Regions from separate parts of the Streptosporangium sp. NPDC048886 genome, predicted to be linked through region 2. Evidence: riboswitches for the same ligand, from Rfam matches in the RefSeq annotation. Region 2 holds a riboswitch; the other holds the start of a gene.
The links. A riboswitch is a leader RNA that binds a small molecule or an ion and turns the genes downstream of it on or off. The one in region 2 is predicted to bind glycine.
Positions count from the first base shown of each region.

Region 1: it holds a riboswitch for glycine, as region 2 does, so the genes downstream of both, gcvP (aminomethyl-transferring glycine dehydrogenase) here and gcvT (glycine cleavage system aminomethyltransferase GcvT) in region 2, are expected to answer to the same signal.

Region 1 is NZ_JBVJHH010000044.1:39,091-48,623, reverse strand. It holds gene ACZ6R6_RS39400 (DUF5999 family protein) at 127-318, shown strand; gene ACZ6R6_RS39395 (alpha/beta hydrolase family protein) at 319-927, opposite strand; gene ACZ6R6_RS39390 (hypothetical protein) at 1,040-1,396, shown strand; gene ACZ6R6_RS39385 (tetratricopeptide repeat protein) at 1,444-2,226, opposite strand; gene gcvP (aminomethyl-transferring glycine dehydrogenase) at 2,345-5,200, opposite strand; glycine riboswitch at 5,358-5,449, opposite strand; gene ACZ6R6_RS39375 (MerR family transcriptional regulator) at 5,465-6,085, opposite strand; gene ACZ6R6_RS39370 (bifunctional nuclease family protein) at 6,230-6,700, opposite strand; gene ftsR (transcriptional regulator FtsR) at 6,780-7,430, opposite strand; gene ACZ6R6_RS39360 (FHA domain-containing protein) at 7,457-7,969, opposite strand; gene ACZ6R6_RS39355 (sugar phosphate nucleotidyltransferase) at 8,259-9,533, opposite strand, start outside.
Region 2 is NZ_JBVJHH010000014.1:47,929-57,461, forward strand. It holds gene ACZ6R6_RS18975 (hypothetical protein) at 1-454, opposite strand, end outside; gene ACZ6R6_RS18980 (hypothetical protein) at 553-702, shown strand; gene ACZ6R6_RS18985 (L-serine ammonia-lyase) at 971-2,347, opposite strand; gene gcvH (glycine cleavage system protein GcvH) at 2,427-2,816, opposite strand; gene gcvT (glycine cleavage system aminomethyltransferase GcvT) at 2,816-3,901, opposite strand; glycine riboswitch at 3,935-4,029, opposite strand; glycine riboswitch at 4,030-4,128, opposite strand; gene ACZ6R6_RS19000 (gamma-glutamyl-gamma-aminobutyrate hydrolase family protein) at 4,217-4,912, opposite strand; gene ACZ6R6_RS19005 (3-oxoacyl-ACP reductase) at 5,051-5,815, opposite strand; gene ACZ6R6_RS19010 (aldehyde dehydrogenase family protein) at 5,821-7,167, opposite strand; gene ACZ6R6_RS19015 (glutamine synthetase family protein) at 7,170-8,513, opposite strand; gene ACZ6R6_RS19020 (FadR/GntR family transcriptional regulator) at 8,579-9,319, shown strand; gene ACZ6R6_RS19025 (hypothetical protein) at 9,359-9,533, shown strand, end outside.

The DNA.
Region 1 (9,533 bases), on a different contig from region 2:
TGGCCATATGTCAATCCAGATGCTCCTCCCCCCGTCACAGGTGGGAACGGAACCCATCGGGACGGTGCCCGCCGGCCTCCGATGCGGATTCCGGTGAGCCGACAAGAGAGATCCGGAGGCACGCCGATGTGCCCGCACCAGCCGTCCTGCCCGTCCGCCGAGGCGCTGGACCGCGAAGCCGCCCGCACGATGGCAGCCCACCCCGAGCAGGGTTGGAGCCTGCTCTGCAACGGTGTGGTGCTGTTCGAGGACACCGGCGAGCTCCTGCCCGACGGTGCCGTCATCGAGCCGCACCGGCCCCTGGCCGGCGTCGCCTGATCATCGCGCCGGGCGCGGCCGCATCCTCGCCCCGAGCCACTCCGCGACGATCTCGCCTACGCGGGCGGGGTCCTTCTTGAGATCGTGACCCTCCCCCGGCAGCACCGCCAGGCGCGCGGCGTCCGCCACCTCGGGCACGCCGAACGGGTCGCGATCTCCGTTCACCACCAGCACGTCCACGCCCGCCGCGCGCAGCTCCCCGGCGCGGGAGCGCTCCGGCCTGCCCGGTGGATGGAGCGGGAAGGCCAGCGCGACGACCGCCTCGGCCCCGACCTCCAGGGCCGTACGGCAGGCGACCCGGGCCCCGTTGCTCCGCCCTCCCTGGACGAGCGGCAGCCCCGGACAGCGCTCCCGGAGCCCGGCGACCAGCGCCACCCATGCCTCGTCCTGCTTGACCGCCGAGCCCGGGGCCCGGGCCCCCCGCAGCCGGAACGGCTGGAGCACGCGGGCCACCGTCCCGCCGATCCCCGTCACGGCCTCCCGTACGGCCAGCAGGTCCGGAGCGTCCACTCCCCCGGCCGAGCCGTGGGTGAGCACCAGCAGGAAACGCGGGTCGGTGACCTCGTCCAGCTCCGCCAGGGCCGGGCCGTGCGGGGTCATGATCTCCATGGCAGGGGCCGTGCTCCGGATGGACACAGATCTAGTCCTAACGGCTGATGCCAGCGGCCGCGTGCGGGCGGAGAATCGGGACGTGCAGGATCACCAAGATATCCGACAGGACATGCGCGCCACCATCGAGGCCCGGCGGGAGCTCGGTCCGGAGTATGAGAGCGCGCTGGTGGAGGCGTTCGTCGAGCGTCTCGACGCGAGCATCGCCGCCCGCGTGCGGGCCGAGATGCACCTCGCCGGAGGCCACCCCCACCCGGGCCGCTACTCGGAGCCCCACCCCGGGCACCCGCCCCGGCAGCGGAAGGGAAGCTCCTCCACCGCGATCGCGCTGGGCTCGATGGGCATCGGCATCCCGCTGACCGCCATCGCCGCCGGCGAGGCGGGCACCGCGGGCCTGCTGCTGGCCTGGGGCGGCATCGTGGTGATCAACATCGCCCACGCGATCAGCCGCTGGCGCGGCCGCGACTGAGCCCGGCGGGCCGGCGGAGCCGGCCCGGCAAGAGATCGGCGGGGGGATCAGGCGCCGCGGTTCAGCCTGAGGCGGACGTCCTCGGCGAGCCGCTCGTCAGGGCTGTCCAGGCCATAGCGCCAGACCTGTTCGGCGTCCTCGTCACGGCCCCGCAGCGGGAGGGTGCGGGCCAGCAGCTCGATGGCCAGCGCACCGGTCTCGGCCTCGCCGCCCTCCTCGACCGCCCCGGCGAACTCCGCGCACGCCAGCTCCAGATGCACGATGCCGAGCAGGACCCGGAGCCTGGGCACGTCGGCCACCTCGGCCACCGAGAGCGCCTCCAGGAGCACCTCGACGGCCTCGCCCGCCTCCCCCTCCTCCATCAGCAGCTCGGCCAGCCCCTGGGCGGCGTGGGAGGCGATCTCCGGGTGGGCGGTCTCCAGCGCGGCCCGCAGGGCCTCCTCGGCCTCCTGCCGCCCCTCCGCGAGCCTGGCCAGCGCCATGTACGCCAGCGGGAGGTAGGTGGGGTTCCCGACGCCGAGGGCGGCCTGCCAAGCGGCCCGGGCCTGGTCGGGCAGGTCCTCGCGCTCGAAGCTGCGGGCGAGCAGGCAGGCGGCCTGCGCGGCGAACTCCGGATGCCCGGTCACCAGCGCGGTGCGGGCCGCGGCCCGGGCGCCCGCCACGTCTCCGCGCTCCTGGAGCACCACCGCCAGCCCCACCGCCGCCTGCGCCCGGTCGGGCTCGGCGGGGTCGGCGGCCAGCGCTGTGAAGATCGTTGCCGCGCCGTCCAGGTCGCCGCTCTCGGCCAGTCTCCGCGCGGTGTCCAAGGGGTGCGTGTCCACCTCTGGCATGTAGGGTCCTCCCGGGTAAAGGAATGCCCCGAGCCTAACGACTCGGGGCCACACCCGTCCCCCACATATGGGACGAATACGGCCCGCGCCGGGAGGGCGCGGGCCGCGGGAGTATCGGTCAGTCCTCGTAGGCCTCAAGCGGCGGGCAGGAGCACACCAGGTTGCGGTCGCCGTAGGCCTGGTCGATGCGGCGGACCGGCGACCAGTATTTGCCCTCGCGCACCGACGGCAGCGGATAGGCCGCCTCGGTCAGGGTGTAGGGGTGGTCCCACTCGCCGGTGAGCAGGCAGTCGGCCGTGTGCGGGGCGTTGCGCAGCGGGTTGTCGGTCCTGTCGTAGGCCCCGGAGGCGACCTTCTCGATCTCGCCCCGGATCGCGATCATCGCGTCGCAGAAGCGGTCGAGCTCGGCCAGGTCCTCGCTCTCGGTCGGCTCGATCATCAGCGTGCCGGCCACCGGGAAGGACATGGTCGGCGCGTGGAAGCCGTAGTCGACCAGGCGCTTGGCCACATCGTCCACGGTCACGCCGGTCTCCTTGGTGATCTGGCGCAGGTCGACGATGCACTCGTGGGCGACCAGGCCGCCGCGGCCGGTGTAGAGGACCGGGTAGTGCGGGGCCAGCCTGCGCGCCAGGTAGTTGGCCGACAGGATGGCCTGCTCGGTGGCCGCCGTGAGGCCCTCGGCGCCCATCATCCGGATGTAGGCCCAGGAGATGGGCAGGATGCCCGCCGAGCCGTACGGCGCGGCCGAGACCGGGCCGACCGCCGAGCCGTCGCGCAGCGGATGGCCGGGCAGGTAGTCGGCCAGGTGCGCGCGGACCGCGACGGGCCCGACGCCCGGACCGCCGCCGCCGTGCGGGATGCAGAAGGTCTTGTGCAGGTTCAGGTGGGAGACGTCGGCCCCGAACTCACCCGGCTTGGCCAGGCCGACCAGTGCGTTGAGGTTGGCGCCGTCGACGTAGACCTGGCCGCCGGCCTCGTGGACCCGCTCGCACACCTGGGTGATGGTCTCCTCGTAGACGCCGTGCGTGGAGGGGTAGGTCACCATGATGGCGGCGAGCTGGTCGCGGTGCTTGTCGATCTTGGCTTCGAGGTCGGCGAGGTCGACGTTGCCGTTGTCGTCACAGGCGACCACGGCGACGCGCATGCCCGCCATGACGGCGCTGGCGGCGTTGGTGCCGTGCGCCGAGGACGGGATCAGGCAGACGTCGCGTCCGGACTCGCCACGCGCCTTGTGGTAGGCGCGGATGGCCAGCAGACCGGCGAACTCGCCCTGGGAGCCGGCGTTGGGCTGGATCGACACCGCGTCGTAGCCGGTGACCTCGGCCAGCCAGCCCTCCAGCTCCTTGATCAGCTCCAGGTAGCCCCCGACCTGATCCTCCGGGGCGTAGGGGTGCAGCCCGGCGAACTCCGGCCAGGTGATCGGCTCCATCTCGGTGGTCGCGTTGAGCTTCATGGTGCACGAGCCCAGCGGGATCATCGACCGGTCGAGCGCGATGTCCTTGTCCTGGAGCCTGCGCAGGTAGCGCAGCATGGCCGTCTCGGAGCGGTGGCTGTGGAAGACCGGGTGCGTCAGGTAGTCGCCGGTGCGCGCCAGCGCGGCGGGCAGCGCGTCGTGCGCGGCGGCGTCGAGGTCGGTCAGGACGGCGCCGCTGACCTCGAAGGCGGCCAGGACCTGCTCCAGGTGGATGAGCTCGGTCTTCTCGTCGCAGGTGACGCCCACGTGGTCGGCGTCGACCAGGCGCAGGTTGACCCCGTTGTCGCGGGCGGCGGCGACGATCTGGGCGGCGCGGCCGGGCACGCGGGCGAGCACGGTGTCGAAGAAGTCGTCGTGCACGACCTCGACACCGCCGTGGCGCAGGCCCGCGGCGAGCACGACGGCGTGCCGGTGGATGCGCCGGCCGATCCGGCGCAGCCCCTCGGGGCCGTGGTAGACGGCGTACATGCCCGCGATCACCGCGAGCAGGACCTGCGCGGTGCAGATGTTGCTGGTCGCCTTCTCGCGGCGGATGTGCTGTTCGCGGGTCTGCAGCGCGAGCCGGTAGGCGGGGCGCCCGTCGGCGTCCTGGGAGACGCCCACCAGGCGGCCCGGCATCTGCCGCTGCAGGCCGTCGCGGACGGCCATGTAGGCCGCGTGCGGGCCGCCGAAGCCCAGCGGGACGCCGAAGCGCTGCGAGGAGCCGATCGCGATGTCGGCGCCGAACTCGCCGGGCGCGGTGAGCAGGGTGAGGGCGAGCAGGTCGGCGGCGGCGACCACCTGGGCGCCGCGCGCGTGGGCGGCCTCGGCGATGGAGCGGAAGTCCCTGACCCGGCCGCTGGCGCCCGGATACTGCACGAGCACGCCGAAGCACTCGGGCAGCTCGCCGGTGAAGTCGCTGTCGACCAGCTCGATGCCGAGCGGCTCGGCCCTGGTGCGCAGCACGGCCTTGGTCTGCGGCAGCGCGTCGGCGTCCACGACGAACACGTTCGACGCGGCGCGGCCGGCGCGGCGGGCCAGCGTCATCGCCTCGGCGGCGGCGGTGGCCTCATCCAGCAGGGAGGCCCCGGCGACGTCGAGCGCGGTCAGGTCGGAGACGACCGTCTGGAAGTTGATCAGGGCCTCCAGCCGGCCCTGGGAGATCTCCGGCTGGTAGGGCGTGTAGGCGGTGTACCAGCCCGGGTTCTCCAGGAGGTTGCGCCGGATGACGGCCGGGGTGATCGTGTCGTGGTAGCCCAGGCCGATCATCGAGGTGAGCACGGCGTTGCGCCCGGCCAGGGTGCGCAGTTCGGCGATGGCCTCGGGCTCGCTCGCCGCCGGTGGCAGGCGGAGCCGGTCCTTGGCCCGGATCGCCTCGGGCACGGCCACCGCGACCAGGTCGGCGGTGGAGGCGAATCCGACCGCCTCGAGCATGCGGGTCTGGTCGGCGTCCGCGGGCCCGATGTGGCGGGTGGCGAACGGCGGAGGGGTGAGCTCGCTGAGCGGTGACAGATCGGTCATGGAAAGCCTCCCGAGGCGGTGGAGACCGGCGCTGGGCGCGGGCGTATGCCGGATCTCCCCCTCTGTCATCTCGACCTGAGAGCTTCACCTCCCCAGCGGGGAGGCTTTCACCGTCGGTGAGATACGCCTGGCGGACGCACCTGCTTTCCAGAGTCGCCTCGTCCGTGCGGTACAGGGTGCCTGAGAGATTCCGGGGAGGTTGCTCCTTCGGCGCCCCGATCATGTCGGGGTCTCTCCCGCACAGGGTCAGCAGCAGAGCTAACTTTACCCCGTGCGCCGGGCCCTGCGACGACGGGCCAGCTCATCTGCGTGGTGATCGCCTAAAGGGCCCTGGCCGGCCTCCGCCCGCTCACCGGGGAGATCCGCCAGCGAACCCTCGACCTCCTGCCACACCCGGCCCAGGGCGATGCCGAAGACTCCCTGCCCGCCCTGGAGCAGGTCGATGACCTCGTCGGGCGAGGTGCACTCGTAGACGCTCACCCCGTCGCTCATCAGCGTGATCTGGGCGAGGTCGCTGACGCCGCGGTCACGCAGGTGCTGTACGGCGATGCGGATCTGCTGGAGGGAGACGCCGGTGTCGAGCAGCCGTTTGACGACCTTGAGCACCAGGATGTCGCGGAAGCCGTACAGGCGCTGGGAGCCGGAACCGTGGGCGGCCCGCACGGTGGGCTCGACCAGTCCGGTGCGCGCCCAGTAGTCCAGTTGCCGATAGGTGATATCGGCCGCCGCGCAGGCGGTGGGGCCTCGATATCCGATGTCGGCGGGCGTTCTCACCGGCTGCCCGTCGAACAGCAGACCCTCTTCACCCGCGCGCTGACGTGCCGACTGGCGCCGTTCCGGGTCATCCTGATCGGCGTTTCTACCCTCGCCGCTGCTGACCGCCACGCGGACCTCCGGCTTTCTCTCATCCCGCGGCCTGATCTGGGGGTTTACGCACAGCCGTGGGTTTCACTTGCACCGTAGGACTGGGGCCAAGCTCAGTCAACGACCCCACCCGGCGCGTCGTGAAGCGTAAATGCACCGAAATTCCTACCCTGCGCGACCGAAGTCCTCGGGCGTGATTGTGTCAAGGAACTCCCTGAACTTCTCCACCTCGTCCTCCTGGTCGTCGGGGATGATCACCCCGGCCTCCCGGACCACGTCCTCACTGGCGAAGATGCGCGCGCCGGTGCGGAGTGCCAGGGCGATCGAGTCCGAGGGGCGGGCACTCACCTCGACCCCGTTGGAGAACACGAGATCGGCGAAGAAGATCCCGTCGCGGAGGGCGACGATGTTCACCGTGCTCAGCCGGACGCCGAGCGCGTCGAGAACGTCACGGAACAGGTCATGGGTCAGGGGCCGCGGCGGCGGCTCCTCGGCCTGAGCCATGGCGATCGCGGTCGCCTCTGTCATGCCGATCCAGATCGGCAGATAACGCTCCCCATGTGCCTCCTTCAGCAGAACAATTGGCTGGTTGGAGGGCATCTCAACCCGAACGCCCACGACCTCCATCTGCAACACGGGCTGCTCCGTCTTCGCTGGATTCCGACCGGTTTGTTCAACGTAACACTCGTGGGGGTACGAGTGCCTGGTCAGGTTGTCACCGGCCCAGCACCCCACGCACGCCGGAACGTACCAGCGAGGCGTGCAATTCCAGCAGGAGGCCGGAAATCTCCCGGGCGGTCTCGTCGGCCTGGTCGATGGCGCCCGGCCCGCGGCGGCGCAGCAGCGGGGCGATGGCCTGTTCCACCAGCCCGGCCTCGCGCTCGGCCGCGGCCTTGACCGCCCGCAGATGGCGGGCGTGCAGCCCGAAGGCGGCCAGTGCGCCGACGCTGCGGGCCACGGCCAGGGCCTCGGCGTCGTAGTAGCGGGCGACCGCGGCCAGCAGGCCGTAGTCCTCCAGCTCGGTGAGGGTCTCCTCGCTGAGCTCGGCGGCGGCGAGCAGCTCCTCACGGGTGAGGCGGACCTGGGAGGGCGCGTCGTCGGGGACGGCGCGCGGGCGGGCCACCGGCCGTTCCTCACGGTCGGCGGCCTCGAGATGATCTTTGATCACGCGCAGCGGCAGGTAGCGGTCACGCTGCTCGCTGAGGATGTAGCGGAGCCGCTCGACGTCGGCGTAGGAGAATTTACGGTAACCGGAGGGACTGCGCTCCGGCTCGATCAACCCCTCGCCCTCCAGGAAACGGATCTTGGAGATGCTGACATCGGGGAACTCGCCCTGCAGGAGGGCGAGCACCTCCCCGATGCTCATGTGCGCACGAGCGGCCTGCGAGCTCATCATCCTCCAGCGGCGCCGCGGGTGAGGAAGACCAGGCGGAACTTGCCGATCTGGACCTCGTCCCCGCCGTACAGCGGGACCTCCTCGATCCGCTCACGGTTGACGTAGGTGCCGTTCAGGCTGCCGACGTCGCGGACGGTGAAGACCCCGCCGCCACGCCGGTAGAACTCCACATGACGTCGCGAGACGGTGATGTCGTCGAGGAAGATGTCGCTCTCGGGGTGGCGGCCCACCGTGGTGAGATCGCTGTCCAGCAGGAAGCGGCTGCCGGCGTTGGGGCCACGCATGGCCACCAGCAGAGCGGTGCCCGGGGGCAGCTGCTCGACGGCTTGCCGCTCGGCGAGAAGCGTCTCTCCGGTCTCCGCCTCGTAGGCCTCGATCCCGGAGAGGGAGATGGTGGAAGTGCTGTCTCCGGGTGGTTCGGACCTGGTCAGCGGCGACCCGCATCGTGAACAGAAACGGGCATCCTCAGGGTTGGCATGACCGCACTGCGTGCAGTAGACGCTCGGCATCGATCGGCTCGGCCTCCTACCGCGAAGACGCGGCAACGGTGCTCAGGGATGCGCGCCTCGCTTCTTCGCTTCTCAGGTATTTTCTCAGACTGCGAATGCCGCAACATACACCGTTGAGAAGCAGAGATCAAGGCAGACGCCCGACCGCGGGTTCGGTCGGTGACAAAGTTACAGCCGCGCGGCGTCCCCGGTCCATGCCGCCGCGCTGGGTTTGCCGGTCCGCTCGCACCGGCGCCCGCCACCCGGGACCGCCCGCTCACGCCGTCGCCCGCCGTCCGGGACCGCCCGCTCACGTGGCCGCCGCCTCCTCCACGACCCGCGCCCAGTGTTCGAGCAGGCTCTGGGCGGAGTCGACGTCGCCGCCCTCGGCCCACAGGTGGGTGACGGCCTCGGCCGGGTCGGGCAGCACCAGCGCCCAGCTGCCGTCCTCGGCGACCACCCGCACCCCGTCGGTGGTGTCGATGCGGTAGCGCTCGGCGGCCTCGATCACCGAGCGCATCACCACCCCCTTGGCCGCCCACGGGGTCGGGACGGTGCGGCGCAGCAGCCTGGCCTCGGGGATCCGGGCGTCGATCTGACTGAGCGACAGCCGCGTCCGGGCGACCAGGCCGAGCAGGCGCAGGAACACCGCCAGGCCGTCCACCGTGGGGCCGAACTCGGGCACGACGAAGCCGCCCCGCCCGTCCGCGGCGAAGATCATGTCCCGTCCCCGCGCGGCGGCGGTGAGCGCGTCGACGGCCGTGGAGGTCCACTCGACCTGCACCCCGTGGAAGCGGCAGACCTGCTCGGCCACCCGGGTAGTGGTGACCGGCAGCGCCACCCTGCCGCCGCGCCGCTCGGCCGCCACCAGGTCCAGCACCACCAGCAGGGCGCGCTCCTCGCTGATCAGCTGGCCCATCTCGTCCACCAGCGCGACCCGCTCCCCCACGGGGTCGAACCGCACCCCGAAGGCCGCCCTGGAGGAGCTGACGAGCTCCGACAGGCGCTGCAGGTCGCGGCGGCGCTCGGCGAGGGTCTCGGTGGGCGAGGCGTCGTCCAGCCTGTTGTTGACGGTGAGCACGTCCACCCCGACCCGGCCGAGGAGGCTGGGCAGCACCAGCGAGGAGGTGCCGCCCGCGCAGTCCACCACGACCTTCATGTCGGCGTCGCGGACCCCGGTCATCTCGACGCAGCGCAGCAGCTCGTGGGTGTAGTCCTCGACCGCCCGGGCGGGGAAGCTGAGCTCGGCGATCTCCCCCGGGAAGGCGCGGCGGAACTCCTGCCGGGAGAAGACCCGGTCCAGCTTGCGCTGGGCCGCCTGGGACAGGTCCGCGCCGTGCTCGTCCATGAAGACGATGTCGACGCTCTGCGGGTCTCCGGGGGTGGTGCGCAGCGCGATGCCGCCGACGGCGTTCTCCCTGGCGGTGTGGAAGCGGGAGACCGGCAGCGGGGCCGCCTCCAGGTCGAGCACGTTGATCGCGCTGGCGTTCAGGGCGCTGATCACGGCCCGCTTCAGCGCCCGCGCGGCGCGCGAGGAGTCGCGGGAGGTGATGACCGAGGTGCCCTTCTTGAGGGTGGTGGCGTA
Region 2 (9,533 bases):
GCAGCGTGACCGCCAGGACCGCCAGGAACTCCATCAGCAGGTCGGCCATGACGAGGTGTTCGAGCTGGACCTGGTGGACGTCCAGCAGCACCGGCAGCGCGGCGAGCGTCGCCCCCCATCCCGGCAGGCCGCCCAGACGGCGCAGCAGGAGATAGACGCAGACGGCCATGGTCAGGCCGAGCAGGTGCTGGAGCACGACCACGGCCTGGACGCTCGACAGCGGCTGCAGCGTCCACAGCAACAGGGAGTAGCCCGAGGGGCGCGACTCCATGGGGCGGGGGTCGAGTCCGGCGTTGAGGTAGACGAAGGAGTCGGCCCAGAACCACAGGGCCGGCCGGTAGCCGAGCACGGCCAGGACCCGGAGCCCGGCGCCGGCCAGCAGGGCGGTCAGGAAGAGCCCGTGGGTGCCGGAGAGGCGGAGGAAACGGCTCGCCGGACGTTCTCCCGCTGGCACCAGGACCTCCCGAGTCTCCGAGGCAGGCGGGCTCCACGACAGGAGCCCCCGTGACGAGCCACCCAGCATAGGCGCGAGAGGGGGCGATCCTGTACGAGATGATGAAGCTCGTGCCGATCGACCTGTTCACCCGAGAAGTCGGGGGGCTCGCGGCGCGGACCCTGCCGGTCATCCACGGCGGGCCGGACCGGGACCACAGCTACCTTATGGAGCCGCTGATCCGGCCGGCCGTGCCCGTTCAGCCGTGATCCGGAGACCCGCGCCCGTTCAGCCGTGATCCGGAGACCCGCGCCCGTTCAGCCGTGATCCGGAGAGCCGCGCCCGTTCAGCCGTGACCCGGAGAGACGCGCCCGCTCAGCCGTGATCCGGCCGGCCGTGCCCGCTCAGGTGTGACCTGCTCAGGTGTGACCCGGGCTGCCGTGACCCGGAGAGCCGCGCCCGCTCAGCCGTGGCTCGCAGCCGTGGCCGGGCCCGTTACGGAACGTCCGCCCGGCCCTTGTCCGCCGCCCGGCCGGTTCAGCATTCGATGACGTTGACGGCCAGGCCGCCGCGGCTGGTCTCCTTGTATTTGTCGAGCATGTCGCGGCCGGTGTCGCGCATGGTCTTGATGGCCTTGTCCAGGGAGACGAAGTGGCGGCCGTCGCCGCGCAGCGCGATCCGGGCGGCGGTGATGGCCTTGATCGAGGCCACCGCGTTGCGCTCGATGCACGGGATCTGCACCAGTCCGCCGATCGGGTCGCAGGTCAGGCCCAGGTTGTGCTCGATGCCGATCTCGGCGGCGTTCTCCACCTGCTCCGGGGTGCCGCCCAGCACCTCGGTGAGCCCGGCGGCGGCCATGGAGCAGGCCGAGCCGACCTCGCCCTGGCAGCCGACCTCGGCGCCGGAGATGGAGGCGTTCTCCTTGAACAGCACGCCGATCGCCCCCGCGGTGAGCAGGAAGCGGACCACGCCGTCGTCGTCGGACTTGGGGGTGAAGCGGTCGTAGTAGGTCAGCACGGCCGGGATGATGCCGGCGGCGCCGTTGGTCGGGGCGGTGACGATCCGGCCGCCCGCCGCGTTCTCCTCGTTCACCGCCAGGGCGTACAGCGAGACCCAGTCCATGGTCTGCAGCGGGTCCTTCTCCGGGGACTCGCTCTGCAGCCGCCGGTGGAGCTGGTGGGCCCGGCGCCGGACCTTCAGCCCGCCGGGCAGCACGCCCTCCTTGGCGGTGCCGCGCCGGACGCACTCGGCCATGACCCGCCACAGGTGCAGCAGCTGGTCGCGGATCTCCTGCTCCGAGCGGCCGAAGGCCTTCTCGTTCTCCAGCATCAGCCCGGAGATCGACAGGCCGGTCTCCGTGCAGTGGGCGAGCAGTTCGGCGGCCGTCGTGAAGGGGTGCGGCAGGACGGTGTCGTCGGGTTTGATCCGGTCGGCGCCGGTGGCGTTCTCGTCCACCACGAAGCCGCCGCCCACCGAGTAGTAGACCTTCTCGCGGAGCTGCTCGCCCGTCTCGGAGAAGGCGATGAAGCGCATGCCGTTGGGGTGGTGCGGCAGCGAGATCTTGCGTTCGAACACGAGGTGCTCGCCGACCACGAAGGGGATCTCGCGGGAGCCGTACAGGGAGATCGTCCCGGAGGCGCGCATGGCGGCCAGCCGGTCGTCGACGGTGTCGACGTCCACGAGCTCGGGCTTCTCACCCGACAGGCCCAGCAGGACGGCCTTGTCGCTGCCGTGGCCCTTGCCGGTCAGTCCGAGCGATCCGTACAGGATCACCTCGACCCGGGCGGTCTTCTCCAGGAGCCTGTCCTGCTCCAGGCCGCGGGCGAATTTGTGCGCGGCGGCCATCGGCCCGCCGGTGTGCGAGCTGGACGGGCCGATTCCGATCTTGAAGAGATCGAAGACGCTGATCGCCATTGATCTGGTCCCTGCCTTCACATCGCCGTGACCACGCGCACCCGGTGGTGCGCGTGATCACGGCGCAAGAGGAGAAATTTCAGGACTCACCCGAGGTGAGCGCGGCGTACTCCTCGGCGGACAGCAGGTCGTCGGCGTCGCCCTCAAGACGGACGCGGAACAGCCAGCCATCACCGTAGGAGTCACTGTTGACCAGGGACGGGTCGTCCACGACGGCCTGGTTGACCTCGACGACCTCACCGCCCACCGGCGCGAAGATGTCGCTCACCGACTTGGTCGACTCGACCTCGCCGACGGCGTCGCCGGCGGAGATCGTCGCCCCGGCCTCGGGGAGCTGCACGTAGACCACGTCGCCCAGCGCCTCGGCGGCGTAGGCGGTGATGCCCACGGTGAGGGTCAGGCCGTCATCGATGCCCGCGATCCACTCGTGCTCCTTGGTGTAGTGCAGGTCATCGGGAATGCTGCTCATTATTTCCTCCTGTAGAAAGGCAGGTCGACGACGTCGACCGGTTCGCGACTACCCCGGATGTCCACCGCCAGGCCGGTGGACAGGCCGTTGTCCACGTAGGCCATGGCGATGGGCCGGCCCAGTGACTGGGAGGGGGCCCCGCTGGTGACCTCGCCGACGACGGCGCCGTCCTCGGAGACCACCGGGTACCCGTGCCGGGGCACCCGGCGGCCCGTCGCGACCAGTCCGACCCGGCGACGGGTCGGCGGGACGTCCTTGAGAGGCTCCAGGGCGGCCCGGCCGACGAAGTCGCCCGGCTTGTCAAACCTCACCACACGGCCGAGCCCCGCGTCGAACGGAGTGAGATCGGCCGACAGCTCGTTGCCGTAGAGCGGCATGCCCGCCTCCAGGCGGAGGGTGTCGCGCGCCGACAGCCCGGCCGGCAGCAGCCCGTGCGCCGCGCCCGCCTCGGTGAGCGCGGCCCAGAGCGGCTCTGCGTCGGCGGCGGCGACGAACAGCTCGAAGCCGTCCTCGCCGGTGTATCCGGTGCGGGCGATGAGGGCCTCGCGGCCGGCCACGGTGGCGGGCAGGCCGGCGTAGTACTTCAGCCCGTCGAGGTCGGCGTCGGTGACCTCGCCCATGATGGCGCGCGAGCGCGGGCCCTGGACCGCGACCAGCGCGTACTGCTCGGAGCGGTCGTCCACGGCGGCGTCGAAGGACTTGGCGCGCTCGGTGAGCTCGGCGGCGACCCGCGGGTAGTTGGAGGCGTTGGCGACGACCATGAACTCCTCGTCGGCCAGGCGGTAGACGATCAGGTCGTCCAGCACGCCGCCGGAGGGGGAGACGATCATCGTGTAGCGGGCGCGGCCCGGCTCAAGGGCGGACAGGTAACCCACCAGCGCGTAGTCGAGGGCCTCGCCGGCCTGCGGGCCGGTCACGAAGATCTCGCCCATGTGGGACAGGTCGAACAGGCCCGCCGCCTGGCGGACCGCGTTGTGCTCGGTGGACTCGCTGCCGTAGCGCAGCGGCATCAGCCAGCCCGCGAAATCGGTCAGCGTCGCGCCGAGGGCCTCGTGGACACCGCGCAGCGGCGTAGGTCGGGACATGTTCGCACCTCAGGCAGGGGTCAGATGAGAGCATCCTCCCCCTCTGTCATCGATGCCTGAGAGCTTCGCCCGGTTTTTACCGGACTTTCACCTTCGGCGAGGCCGCGAGACCTGCTTTCCAGAGGCCACCTACCCGCACGGTCCTTTGCCTTGAGAGGTTCGCGGGGAGGGCTTGCTCCTTCAGGGGTCCTGGCCTGGATGTCAGGACGCTCTCCCGCGCGGGATTCATCGGTGTCGTGACCAGCCTAACCGCCCGCACCGGCCGAGCGAAATCCCCCGGGCTCGTGTTCTCGCCGCCCGGGACGGCCGCGCCGGTCAGGGGCGGCTGCGCCGTACCAGTTCCTCGAACAGCAGGCACTCGTCGTCGGCTTCGGGGTGCCACTGGACGGCGAGGGCGAACGGGTGGCCCTCCAGCTCCACGGCCTCGACCGTGCCGTCCTCGGCGTGGGCGGTCACGGTCAGGCCCGCGCCCAGCCGGTCGGCGGCCTGGTGGTGGTAGTGGGCCACGTCCGCGGTCTCGGTGTCGAGGATCTTGGCGATCTGGCTCCCGGGGGTCAGCCGTACCGGCATCCGGCCGAAGCGGCCGGGGGCCGGGGCGTGCCCGCTGTGGCCGACCTCGTCGGGCAGGTGCTGGCGCAGGCTGCCGCCGAGGGCGACGTTGAGGACCTGCAGGCCCCGGCAGACTCCCAGCAGCGGGATGCCGCGCTCCAGGGCCGCGTGGGCCAGCCCGAACTCGGCGTCGTCGCGGAAGCCGCGGACGTGGCCGGTCCGCTCGTGCGGGACCTGGCCGTACCGTGCCGGGTCGACGTCCCCGCCGCCGGCCAGGATCAGCCCGTCCAGGCGCCCGACCAGCGCCGCGGGGTCGCCCACCGGCGGCAGGATCACCGGCTGCCCGCCGGCGCGGGCCACGTGGTCGACGTAGCCGTACGGCAGGAGCGCGGTGGGCATCTCCCAGACGGTGAACGTGGCGGGCTCGATGTAGCAGGTGATGCCGATGACGGGACGGGACATGATCTCTTTCTTGCCGGACGCCGGGACGTGGGGTCTCCGCCCACGTCCCGGCACGTTATCGGGGGCGGAGGGGATGGGGTGGGCAGACGCGGCCGGGGCCCTCCCGCGGGCGGTCCCGGCCGCCGGGCGCCGCGGCGGTCACAGCGGGGTGACGTAGGCGCCCGAGATGCCGCCGTCCACCAGGAACTCCGAGCCGGTGACGAAGCTCGCGTCGTCCGAGGCCAGGAACGCCACCGCCGCGGCGATCTCGGAGGCCTCGGCGAAGCGGCCGGTGGGGATGTGCACCAGGCGGCGCTGCGCCTGCTCGGGGTCCTTGGCGAACAGCTCCTGCAGCAGCGGCGTGTTGACCGGCCCCGGGCAGAGCGCGTTGACCCGGATGCCCTCGCGGGCGAACTGCACCCCGAGTTCGCGGGACATGGCCAGCACCCCGCCCTTGGAGGCGGTGTAGGAGATCTGGCTGGTGGCCGAGCCCATCACGGCCACGAAGGACGCGGTGTTGATGATCGACCCCTTGCCCTGGCGCCGCATGTAGGGGATGACGTGCTTGCAGCACAGGTAGACCGAGGTGAGGTTGACCTCCTGGACCCGGCGCCAGGCGTCGATGCCGGTCTCCAGGATCGAGTCGTCCTCCGGCGGCGAGATGCCCGCGTTGTTGAAGGCGATGTCCACGCTGCCGTAGGTGTCGAAGGCGGTCCGGAACATCCGCACGACGTCGTCCTCGCTGGTGACGTCGGCCTTGACGAACAGGCCGTCCACCTCGGCCGCGGCCGCCGACCCGCTCGACTCGTCCAGGTCCACGCACACGACGCGGGCGCCCTCCTGGGCGAACCGGCGGGCGGTGGCCAGGCCGATCCCGCTGCCCGCGCCGGTGATGACGGCGACCCGGTCCTGCAAACGCTGCATGGCTGTCAATCCTCCGAAATGAAGACGTTCTTGGTCTCGGTGAACGCGGTCAGGGCGTCGGGGCCCAGCTCCCGGCCGAGGCCGGACTGCTTGAAGCCGCCGAACGGGGTCCAGTAGCGGACGCTCGAATGGGAGTTCACGCTGAGGTTGCCCGCCTCGACGGCCCGGGCCACCCGGAGGGCGCGGCCGACGTCCCTGGTCCAGATCGACCCGCTGAGGCCGTATCTGGTGTCGTTGGCGATCCGTACGGCGTGCTCCTCGTCGTCGAACGGCACCACCGCCACCACCGGCCCGAAGATCTCCTCGGTGAAGGCCGGGTCGTCGAGGCTGTCGGGGGTCAGCAGCGTCGCGGGGAACCAGAACCCGGGCCCCTGCGGGCACCGGCCCTGCAGGCGGACCGGCCCGGTGAGGTAGGAGGCCACCCGGTCGCGGTGCTCGGCGCTGATCAGCGGCCCCATCTCGGTGGCCTCGTCACGGGGGTCGCCGACCCGGACCTTCAGCACCGCCGCCTCCAGCCGCGCCAGGAAGTCGTCGTAGACGGTGCGCTCCACCAGGATGCGGGAGCGCGCGCAGCAGTCCTGCCCCGAGTTGTCGAACACCGCGTACGGCGCGGTCGCCGCGGCCCTGTCCAGGTCGGCGTCGGCGAAGACCACGTTGGCGCTCTTGCCGCCCAGCTCCAGGGTGATCCGCTTGACCTGCCCGGCGCACTTGGCCGCGATCTCCTTGCCCACCTCGGTCGAACCGGTGAACACGATCTTCGCCACGTCCGGGTGGTCGACCAGCCGGGCCCCGGCCACCTCCCCGGTCCCGGGCAGGACCTGGAGCACCCCCTCGGGCAGGCCGGCCGCCAGGGCCAGCTCGGCCAGGCGCAGGGCGGTCAGCGGCGTCCACTCGGCGGGTTTGACGATCACGGTGTTGCCCGCCGCCAGCGCCGGGGCCACCCCCCAGGTCATGATGACCATCGGGAAGTTCCACGGCACGATCACGCCGACGACGCCCAGCGGCTCCTGGAAGGTGACGTCCAGCCCGCCGGCCACCGGGATCTGCCTGCCGTGGTTGCGCTCCGGCGCCCCGGCGTAGAAGTTCAGCACGTCACGGACGTTGCCCGCCTCCCAGCGGGCGTTGCCGACCGTGTGCCCGGAGTTGGCGATCTCCAGTTGGGCCAGCTCCTCGGCGTGCTCCTCCACCAGGGAGGCGAAGGCGCGCAGCAGCCGGGCCCGGTCTCCCGGGCCGACGGCGCGCCAGGTGGCGAAGGCGCGCCTGGCGCGCTCCACCGCCCGGTCCACCTCGGCGGCGTCCACCGGCTCGACCTCGGCGACCACTTCCTCGGTCGCCGGATTGATGATCTTCATGTTCACATCCGCTCGAATCCCCGGAACAGCTCCCAGTCGGTGACCGCCGCGTCGAAGGCGGCCAGCTCGACCCGGGCGTTGTTGGCGTAGTGCGCCACGACGTCCTCGCCGAAGGCGTCGCGGGCCTTGTCGGAGCCCTCCCACAGCTCCAGCGCGCCGCGGAGCGTGTGCGGCACGGTCTCCGCGCCCGACGCGTAGGCGTTGCCGGTGAACGGCTCCTGGAGCGGCAGCCCGTTGTCGATGCCGTACAGCCCGGCGGCGATCAGGGCCGAGACCGCCAGGTAGGGGTTGACGTCGCCGCCGGGCACCCGGTTCTCGATCCGCAGCGACGGCCCGTGGCCGACCAGCCGCAGCGCGCAGGTGCGGTTGTCCACCCCCCACTTGACCGCGGTGGGGGCGAAGCTGCCCGCCACGTAGCGCTTGTAGGAGTTGACGTTCGGGGCGTAGAGCAGGGTCAGCTCGCGCAGGCAGGCCAGCTGCCCGGCGATGAAGCGCCGCCCGGTCTCCGACAGCCCGTACGGCCCGTCCCCGGCCATGACCGGTTCCCCGGCGGAGTCCCGCAGGGAGATGTGGATGTGGCAGGAGTTGCCCTCGCGCTGGTTCGGCTTGGCCATGAACGTGAGCGACATGCCCTCCTGGGAGGCGATCTCCTTGGCGCCGTTCTTGTAGACGGCGTGGTTGTCGCAGCTGGTGAGGGCGTCGGCGTAGCGGAAGGCGATCTCGTGCTGGCCGAGGTTGCACTCGCCCTTGGCCGACTCGACGTACATCCCGGCGCCCTCCATGCCGAGCCTGATCCTGCGCAGCAGCGGCTCGACCCGGGCGGTGCCCAGGAGGGAGTAGTCGACGTTGTAGAGGTTGGCCGGGGTCAGGTCCCGGTACGCGCGCCGCCAGGCCTGCTCGTAGGTGTCGTTGTAGACCACGAACTCCAGCTCGGTCCCGACGGACGCGCCCCAGCCCCGCTCGCCCAGCCGGTCGAGCTGGCGGCGCAGGATCTGCCTCGGCGAGGCGGCCACGTCCGAGCCGTCCTCCCACACCAGGTCGGCCATCAGCAGGGCGGTGCCCTCCTGCCACGGCACCCGGCGCAGGGTGGACAGGTCGGGTCTCATCACGAAGTCGCCGTATCCCCGCTCCCACGACGACATGGCGTAGCCGTCCACCGTGTTCATGTCCACGTCCACCGCGAGCAGGTAGTTGCAGCCCTCGGAGGCGTGGTGCAGCACCTCCTCCAAGAAGTAGCGCGCCGACAGCCGTTTCCCCTGCAGGCGGCCCTGCATGTCGACGATCGCCAGCAGCACGGTGTCGACCCGTCCCGCGGCCACCTCGTCGCGAAGCTCGCTGACGTCCAAGCGGCTCTCCTCGCCGGAGTCTTATTGGGCTAATCTCATACCATTGAGTTCCATGTGAGGATCAGTTGTCAAGGGTGGAGGTGAGATTGGACGAGTCGCCGCGATTGACGACCGTGCTGCGGCCGGTGCGTGCGGGGAACGCGTTCGAGGAGACCGTGGAGCGCCTGCTCCAGGCGATCAAACTCGGGGTGGTGACCGAGAAGCTGCCACCGGAGCGGGAGCTGGCGGTGCAGCTGGGGATCAGCAGGGTCACCCTGCGCGAGGCCATCCGCGCGCTGCAGGAGGCGGGCTACCTCACCGTGCGGCGCGGCAGGTACGGCGGCGCGTTCGTCACCTACGCCCCGCCGCGCCCGAGCCAGGGCGACCTGCGCAAGGTCGTGGCCGACATGGGCACCGACGACCTGGCCGACGCGCTCACCTTCCGGATGGCCGTGGAGTGCGGCGCCGCCCAGGTGCTGGCCACCGCCGGGCTGAGCCAGGCGCAGCGCGACACGCTGCGCCAGCGCCTGGACGGGGTCAACTCGGCCGGGCCCGACGACTACCGCCGCCTCGACACCGCCTTCCACCTGGCCATCGCCGAGCTGACCGGCTCCCCGCTGCTCGCCGCGACCTGCGCCGACGCCAGGCTGCGGGTCACCGACCTGCTCAACGCCATCCCCGTGCTCCAGCGCAACATCGAGCACGCCGCCACCCAGCACGAGGCGATCGTGGCCGCCATCCTGGCCGGAGACCCCGACGCCGCGCGCCGCGCGGTGGCCGAGCATCTGGAGGGGACAGCCGCGCTGCTGCGGGGATTCCTCGCATAATCTGGTGAAACTGTGGGGGATCTGTTACGAGAGCGAATCGTGGACGCAGGACGGCTGCCGCTGTTCTGTTTCTTCGTCGCGCTGATCGTCACTTTCGTGTTCACCCGGATCAACGTCCGGCTCATCCGTGCCGAGGTCGGCTGGTTCCGCAACGTCAGCGTCGGCGAGATGCACATCCACCACGTGGTGTTCGGCGTGGTGCTGACCCTGCTCG